Regions from separate parts of the Candidatus Villigracilis saccharophilus genome, predicted to be linked through region 2. Evidence: a T-box and tRNA genes for the amino acid it is inferred to sense, from the RefSeq annotation. Region 2 holds a T-box; the other holds one or more tRNA genes.
What was found. A T-box is a leader RNA that pairs with one kind of tRNA and senses whether it is charged. The one in region 2 lies ahead of pheS (phenylalanine--tRNA ligase subunit alpha), so its partner is inferred to be a tRNA-Phe.
Positions count from the first base shown of each region.

Region 1: it has a tRNA-Phe gene. The T-box ahead of pheS (phenylalanine--tRNA ligase subunit alpha) is inferred to sense a tRNA for this amino acid. The anticodon was not compared.

Region 1 covers NZ_JADJSO010000059.1:46,089-50,515, reverse strand. Annotated here, with positions in the region: gene IPL17_RS18760 (hypothetical protein) at 171-401, shown strand; gene IPL17_RS18755 (hypothetical protein) at 685-1,587, opposite strand; tRNA gene IPL17_RS18750 (tRNA-Phe) at 1,803-1,875, shown strand; tRNA gene IPL17_RS18745 (tRNA-Gly) at 1,901-1,972, shown strand; tRNA gene IPL17_RS18740 (tRNA-Cys) at 2,035-2,105, shown strand; gene IPL17_RS18735 (GAF domain-containing protein) at 2,331-4,427, shown strand, end outside.
Region 2 covers NZ_JADJSO010000014.1:47,837-52,263, reverse strand. Annotated here, with positions in the region: gene IPL17_RS05680 (hypothetical protein) at 1-121, opposite strand, end outside; gene IPL17_RS05675 (MarC family protein) at 129-770, opposite strand; T-box leader at 1,989-2,232, shown strand; gene pheS (phenylalanine--tRNA ligase subunit alpha) at 2,342-3,400, shown strand; gene IPL17_RS05665 (phenylalanine--tRNA ligase subunit beta) at 3,470-4,427, shown strand, end outside.

The sequences.
Region 1 (4,427 bases), on a different contig from region 2:
AGTACAATGAAATCAGGTCATCAGTTGGTAAATTGCCTATATGCGGGGGATTTAGATTATCGCTTGTACGCATCCTACTACTAAACCTTCCGTAAATCCAAATTTCGGAAAACAACGCCTTAATGTGAAGAGGCGCGTTTAATTATTTAAGGGGTAGAGGAGCCGGTATCATGAATAAAGCGCTATTCGAAGAAAAATGGGATGTGCTCCGCGGCCAAATCAACGCCAAGTGGAGCTTGATGGTAGAGTACGATCTCGTCAAAGTGGATAAAGCAGAGGTGAAGTTCGATAAATTCGTCACCATGCTGCAGGTCAAGTATGGACATACCCGCCAGAAGGCCAAAGAGGAAATTGGCAAACTCTGGGCGGAATATGAATCCAAACACAAAAGTAATACATAACCAAACAAGGAGTAATACAATTGGATACAACCCCAGTAAAAACCAAAGCAAAACGCCCCTCCAAAGGAGTGGCTAAACATAATCGTCTCGTAAAACAGGAAGCCCGAAGAACCAGCATCCCTGGAACTGAAATAAAGAAAAAGAAAAGAATTGTAAAAGCGTCAAAGTAGGAATTTGAATCAATAATCGGAACGTTATGTTCCGATTATTGATTCAGAAAGCAACAGCGTAGTGCTATCTACAAGCTATCCAGATAAGTTGAATCAAAAACCACCAAGTTTCGCTAAGGGTGTGGAGGAAAGTATGGAGCCGCATCCAAATCCCACATCTTTACATTATCAATATTCACAATTGCTGTGTGATCAGGATCTGCAATCAGATGAAAGGCAACAGCCCGAAGGGATGGTTTAAGCGGCGAGGCAGATATACATTTGTTGGAATAATCCAGAGGGGTGTGATTGAGATACACTGCACATCGACCGTCCTGCACAATAAACAAGATATTGATCCGCTCAGGGGGGAATTGATCATATGTACCTGAAATGGATTTCCAATCGTTATTAAAAACCCAGCGAAATATCCATTTTTTATTTTTAGAGAGTTCCAGTGAAAAGTTTTGATCCGCAGTTGGAGAAAATTGAAACCTCATAAAATCATTGGGCTGAGTCTCCCCAAACTTAACTTCAAAACTCAAAACAAAATTCCTGCGATTCAATGTTGGGTTATAAACCATCGAATCCGATCTTTCTTTTCCTTCAGGAAGTCTCAAGATCAGACCACCATCCTGTATATGTGCATAATATGGCCCTACAGCACTTCCTGCAACATCATAGAACCAACCTCGATTCAACAAAGAAAAATCATCTTGAAAATCCGGCCGACGTCCGACCAATGAAACAAGAATAGGGTCTGAAAAATCAGAAACCCACTCGGGGGATATCGTGGTTTCAGGCGTTTGCTGAAAAGGCACCAAGGACGGTATTTGTGTCGGAAGTGAAATTCTTGGCATTATTTCAGGTATCATATCAACAGGCGTGCTTGCAGGCTGGGAAAGTGGAATAACGTCCGCTGCACAAGCCATAATAAATAGTTCAATACTGGTCAAAAAAAATAAAAGCCTGATTGATTTCATTGATATTTTTTCCTGAAATAATCTTTTCAAATAAAAGTTTATCATGTTGTTCATTTTTTCTGCATCGGATTTCTCAGGTCCAAATTTTAATTTGGACGGCCGCCCCAGACATACACCCGGGTGGAAATAAGCCCTTCAATCAAATGTAACAAACTTACCTTAAATTCGCCGTCTCAATTTTTACACCAGGCTAACAGCATCAATTGCTTTCTTGACAATCCCTATAAGTACGTGTAAAATCACGGACGCTTAACGACAAGCTTACTTTCGCCGAGATAGCTCAGTTGGTAGAGCACACGACTGAAAATCGTGGTGTCCCCAGTCCGATCCTGGGTCTCGGCACTCAGGCTGATGGTTAGCCTAAATTGCGGGCGTAGTACAGTGGTAGTACGTCTCCTTGCCAAGGAGAAGGTCGTGGGTTCGAATCCCATCGCCCGCTCAAAACAAAGAGGGTTGCAGGTTGAAACTAATTCAATCCGCAGTCCTCGTTGTAATATATTCGGCGTCGTGGCCAAGTGGTAAGGCAAGGGTCTGCAAAATCCTCATCGCGGGTTCGAATCTCGCCGACGCCTCAAATTAAAATAAACCTTCTTGTTTATAACAGAGGTTTATTTTTTTATTTAACCCACATACCGATGGAATTAGCATAAATCCCTTTTCAGAAAGATGATCGTGGCAATTCGTAATATCAATGATTCAATCATCCCCCCACCCAAAGCCAAAATAAATTGAAACAAATTGGCAAGCCAATTATTTCAAGAATGCTCTATAATTATCAACGGGCAAAAATTCATCCAATGAAAATCCTATATATTGAAGATAGTCCTGTACAAGTTGAAATAATTCAACGCTCCCTGGATTTCAACGGAGCTGAATTTCAATTGAATATTGCTAAAAGCATACAAGAAGCCCACTCTTTGCTGGTAGCAACTGAATATGATGTAATCTTATGCAACCAAAACCTGCCAGATGGCTCCGGGTTGGATCTGATCAAACTGGTTCGCAAGCAGGAAATAAAAACTGCAGTTGTGCTCATTTCTAATCTAGAAAATACACAAAACGCGGTTGCGGCGCTGACGGCCGGCGCGGCGGATTATCTTGTTAAGCAAGGTGATTACCTCCTTAGATTACCGGTCATCCTGCAAAACGCGCAGGCACATACGCAGCTTGAAAAACAAAACTTGGCCCTGCGCGAAAGCGAAAATCGGTATCGCAATATTTTCGAAAACGCAGCCGAAGGAATTTTTCAATCAACGCTTGAAGGCAAGTTCCTCAATGTTAACCCCACCATGGCAAAAATCTTTGGGTACGATTCACCTGAAGATATGATCAACTCGGTCATGAACATCAATGGGCAGATTCATATCAATACCGAGTCTCGGAGAAGATTTATTGATGAGCTAATGTCAAAAGAGTCGGTTGTAAAATTTGAAGCCCAAAATATTCGCAAAGACGGCATGATGATATGGACTTCCACCAATGCCCGCGCTGTAATGAATGAAAATAACGAATTTTTATACTTTGAAGGCTTTTTAACCGACATCACAGATAGAAAACAAGCAGAATTAAACATCGAAGCAAGCGAGAAAAAATATAAGACTCTTATAGAAAGCTTGCCCGGGGTTGTATTTCTTGACGATTTTCAAGACGACAGAAACAGCCGTTACATGAGTCCCCGCATAAAAGATGTTCTTGGCTACACGGTGGAAGAATGGGTCGGGGGAAATAAATTATGGGAAAACAATCTCCACCCTGAAGACCGCGATCGCATCATCGCTGAGGATAAACGCACCAATAAAACCGGTGAACCGTTTCAGGTGGAATATCGCACAAAAAGAAAAGATGGCAGATATGTTTGGATCAAGGAAGATGCATATCTGATCCTCGACCAGGCTGGAAAGCCCAGCTATTGGCATGGGATAATGCTTGATATTACGGCGCAAAAAGAAGCCCAAGAGACGATAAAAGTCAACGAGGGCAGTTATCGGGGTTTATTCAACAGTGTCACTCAGGCAATTTATATTCAAGACAAAGATGGCCGCTTCCTTAATGTAAATGATGGCGTTGTAAAAATGTATGATTATCCACGGGAATATTTTATTGGAAAAACACCGGATTTCTTGAGCGCGCCGGGCAAAAATGATATCAACAAATTGATACAAATTATCGAACGCGCCTTTATGGGAGAAACGCAGGAATTTGAATTTTGGGGAATCCGAAGAAATGGACAGGTATTTCCAAAAATTGTGAACCTGAACAAAGGCACATACTTTGGTCAGGAAGTGGTCATTGCCGTCGCACAGGACATCACTGAACGCAAATTGGCGGAAGAAGTACTTGAACGACAATTAAAAGAACTGACCGTGCTCCACGCGACATCTGTGGCAGGCACACAAAGCAGCACTGAAGACGAGATCATAGAAAAAGTAACGCAAATTACCGCGAGTATATTTCAAGAGGTTTGCGGCATTCTGCTATTGAACGAGCAAGGGGATCATCTAATTCCGCATTTTTCCTGTATCGGGGCAGTGGCGGAAAACTGGCAAAACAGCTACCCGATCACCAAAGGTGTCACGGGCCGGGCTGTCACATTAGGCAGGACAATTCGCATCGGAAATATCACGGAAGAGCCAGAATATATCAAAGTAATGGATGGAATTAAATCAGAGCTATGCGTTCCATTTTGGGTGAACAACCATATTATCGGCGTATTTGACGTTGAAAGCAAAAAACAAAATGCTTTTGATGAAAAAGATGAGAGACTATTGAATACAATTGCCGCCGGGCTGGGGACTGCCATTGAGAAGCTGAGACTATATAAGGCTGAGCAAGATCAAAGTAGGCGTGAAGCGGCGATCCTTAACCTAATCCGCACAGCAGCCTCGTCCCTGGAC
Region 2 (4,427 bases):
AGAACATACCGCCATCATTAAGCGGAAATCCATTCACGATGACCGGCCAAAAGCGGACTACTGCGCCAAACAGCATTGCGGCAAACAGAAAAAGTGCAGGCCAATCCAGTTTTCGATTCATATTCGCCTTATTGTATCTTTAACATATCCTGAACAATGGGCGTCAACCCGCTAAAGAAGAATTCCACCGCAATGACCATGACGATCAGACCCATCAGGCGCAACATCACTTTGTTGCCGTTCTCCCCGATCAGGTGTGTGACCTGTTTCGCGCCCAGCAAAAGGAAATAAGTAAAAACGATGAGCAGAATAATGGCGCCCAGCACAATTCCTGATTCGATGGGCGACTTCGATTCATTCATCAGAAGAATCGAAGTCGTGATCGCGCCAGGGCCACAGATGATGGGAATACCAAGCGGGGTAATGGAAATATCATTGATATATTCATGCGTTGTTTCATCATCAAACTGAGTCCGTGTGAGGCGGGCTTGCAGCATTTCATAACCCATCAGGAAAAATATCACGCCGCCAACAACACGCAAACTATTCGTGGATATGGAAAAGAAACGAAAGATCCACTGTCCCGTCATCGCAAAGGCAAGCAAAATGAACAACGCGGTCAGACTGGCTTTGCGCGCCACACGATGCGACTCCTGAGGAGACAATTTCGCGGTCATGGCTGTGTAGACAGGAATGACACCAATGGGGTTGACCATCGTGAACAAGGAGACAAAACAAAGCAAGGCAAATTCAATAAGCGGGGAAGCCATCATAGAGGGGGGGGGAGAAAAAAACTCCCCGGGTTAGGGGGGGGAAAGGCGGGGGGGGGCCGGAGACCCACCGCCGGGGCCCCTTCGAAAAGGGGGAGGGGAGCCACCGCCCCCCGAGAAAAGGGACCCCCCAAAAAACCCCCACCCCCCCCCCAAAAAAACCCCCCCCCCCCCCCCAACAAAAGGGGCCCCCCCCCACCCCCCCCCCGGGGGGCCGGCGGCGGGGCGGGGGGCCCCGGGAAAACCCACCAACCACCCCCCCCCCAAACCCGAAACCACCCAAGATTAAGGTTTTGGGGGCGGGGGGATTGGGGGGGGGGGCCCGGCGGGGGGGGGTGGCCGTGTCCCGCGGGGGGGAAAAAACAAAAAAAGGGAAAAAAAAAGCCCGCGGGCCCCCGGCCGGGGGCCCCCCCCCCCCCCCCCGCGCCCCCGGCGGGGGGGGGGGGGGGGGGGGGGGGGGGGGGGGGGGGAGGGGGGAGGGGGCCCCCCGGGCAGGCCCCCCGGGCCGGGAACGCGCGAGGGGCCCCGCGGGGGGGGGCGGGGGGGGGCCGGGGGGGGGGGGGGGGGGGGGTTGTTTCCGGGGGGGGGGGGCCCCCGGGGGCAACCGGGGGGGGGGGGGGGGGGGGGGGGGGGGGGGGGGGGCGGGGGCCCCCCCCCGGCCCGCGCCCCCGGGGGGGGCGGCCCGGGGCCCCGCGCGGCCCGCGGCCCGAGGAACGCCCGAACAACTAAAACACCAAAAACCAAAAAACCAACCCAAACCCCCCCCCCCCCCCCCCAAAAACCAAAAGGGTTTTCCAACCCCACCCCCCCCCCCCCCAACCACCAACCACCACATACAAATTTCTTTCCCCATTCCCTCTCCCCCCCCGCCCCCCGGGGCCCTGGGCGGTGGGGGGGGGGCCCCCCCCCCGGGGCCCCCGGGGGGGGGGGGGGGGGGGGGGGGTTCTTTTCCCCCCCCCCCGGGGGCGGGGCCCGGCACCCCGGCCGGGGGGGGGGGCTTGGTTTTTTTTTTTTCCCCCCCCCCCCCCCCCCCCCCCCCCCCCCTTTTGTTTTTGTTTGGGGTTCGTTTACATTACTCCTGAGAAGTTGGTATCAAACAGATTGATCGATTCTACTGCGATTGTCCATAACTTTTGATATTTTAAAGCGCGAAACCTGGACCAAAGACATCCAAGCCTTGACATCCCCTAGATTCCGCAGATAATTACGGCAATTAAACTAAAGGCCGTGACAGAGGAAAGTAGACTGGCAGAAGCCGCCAGAGATGTGCAAAGTAGCCGTTGAGATTGCACTCGACCAAAATCAGTTGAAGTTCCCTCTTGAGCCGTTCAGGTGAACCATTTATCAGTAGTCTGAACCGTATTCTCAACGTTATTCGAGAAGCCGATGAATGTCGGCACAAAGTGAGCCTGAAAAGGCTAATTTGGGTGGTACCGCGAGAATTCTCCCTCTCGTCCCATTATTTGTGGACGGGAGGTTTTTGTTTTTTATTTCAAGGAGTCCGAAGTCCGTGACTTCGGAGTATCCAACGATTGGGGACGTTGGACTCTAGTTCATTTTTTGGAGGCACCATGTTGGATAGATTGAACGAGATCGAAAAAGCCGCGCTGGAGAGTCTTGCATCCATTACGGATCAAGCCGCTCTTGACGCGTGGCGTATTGCGAACGTGGGACGCAGTTCGCCGTTGATGCAGGTTTTTGCCGGGTTTGGGAAACTCTCAAAGGAAGAGCGGCCAGTTGTCGGCGCGGCTGCGAACCGTGTAAAAGCAGCCTTGGAATCCGCTTTGGAAGAAAGAACCCAGGCGGTGAAAAATGCCGCGCTGGCAAAGTCCCTTGAGGAGGAAAAACTGGACGTGACTTTGCCCGGACGCGAAGTCAACATTGGACGCTTGCATCCATCCAATCAACAGTTGCGGCGCGTATTAGCCATCCTGGCAGAGATGGGCTTTCAGGTGTATACCTCGCGCGAGGTTGAAACGGATGAGATGAATTTCCAAATGCTCAACTTCCCGCCGCATCACCCCGCGCGCGAAATGCAGGATTCTTTTTACGTGGAAGCGGAAGGCCGCGAAGACAACCCGATCTTGATGCGCACACATACCTCGCCGGGACAGATCCGCGCAATGCGTGAAGCCTCCGCGATCAACCCGCAGAACCCGCCTCCGATCCGCATCGCTCTGCCGGGGATGTGCTATCGCTATGAGCAGATCACAGCGCGTTCTGAAATTCAGTTCAACCAAGTGGAAGGGCTGGCTGTTGGCGAAGGGATCACGTTCGCTGATTTGAAAGGTACACTCACCGATTTTGCGCGGCGCATGTTCGGACAGGATGCGCGCGTGAGGTTCCGCGCTTCATACTTCCCGTTCACAGAACCATCCGCCGAAGTGGATGTGGAATGTTTTGTCTGTGGCGGAAAGGGCTGCCAGGTCTGCAAGAATTCGGGCTGGCTTGAAATTCTCGGCTGCGGCATGGTACACCCGAACGTGCTTCAGAACGGCGGCTATGACCCCAAACGTTATACAGGCTTCGCCTTCGGCATGGGTCCCGAGCGACAGTTGATGTTGCGAAACAAGATCAACGATATTCGTTATTTCTGGGGCAACGATGTGCGGTTTTTGGAGCAATTCTAAAGTTCTTAACCACAGAGGAAATCCTTTGTGTACCCTTGTGACACTTTATGGTAACTGAAAGGCAAAATTATGAAACTACCAATATCATGGCTAAAAGATTTCATTGACATTGACGGGTTGACCGTCGAAGACATTGCTCGTAAATTAACGCTCGCCGGTCTCGAAGTTGACGAGATCCTATATGCGGGCTTGCCCATGCCAACCTATGGCGCTGGCGAGAAACACGAATTCAAGACCAACGGCATTGGCTGGGACCGCGAAAAACTGGTCGTTGCTGAGATCCGCGAAGTGAAAGCGCATCCCAATGCGGATAAACTCACTCTGCTCGACTTGTTCGATGGTCAACAGGAGCAGGTTGTGTTGACAGGCGCGCCAAACATTTTCCATTTGAAAGGCGCGGGCAAACTTCCCAAGCCGATCAAAGTGGCCTACGCAAAGGAAGGCGCAACCATCTATGATGGTCACGCGGACGGATTGGTACTGACCACGCTCAAACGCGCAAAAATCCGCGGCGTGGATTCCTATTCGATGGTTTGCTCTGAAAAGGAATTGGGGATCACCGAAGAGCATGAAGGCATTATCCTGCTCGATGACGATGCGCCTGTGGGGATGCCTCTTGTGGACTACATCGGTGACGCAGTCTTGGACATTTCCATTCTGCCGAACATGGCGCGTAACGCAAATGTGATCGGCATCGCGCGTGAACTCGCCGCGCTGACGGGCCGCGAACTCAAACAGCCCAAAATTGAATTCCAAACATCCGGCGATCCAGTTGAAGATTCGGTCGCCATTGAAATCACCAACTCCGAGCTTAATCCGCGCTTCGTAGCGGGATTAATTCGTAACGTGGAGATCAAGCCAAGTCCATACCAGATCCAGCGCAGACTTAAACTCGCAGGCGTGCGCTCCATCAACAACATTGTGGACGCGACCAACTACGCCATGATCGAACTCGGCGAGCCTCTGCACGCCTTTGATTATGACATCCTCAAGGAACGCGCCGGTGAAAAGAAGATCAAGATCATCA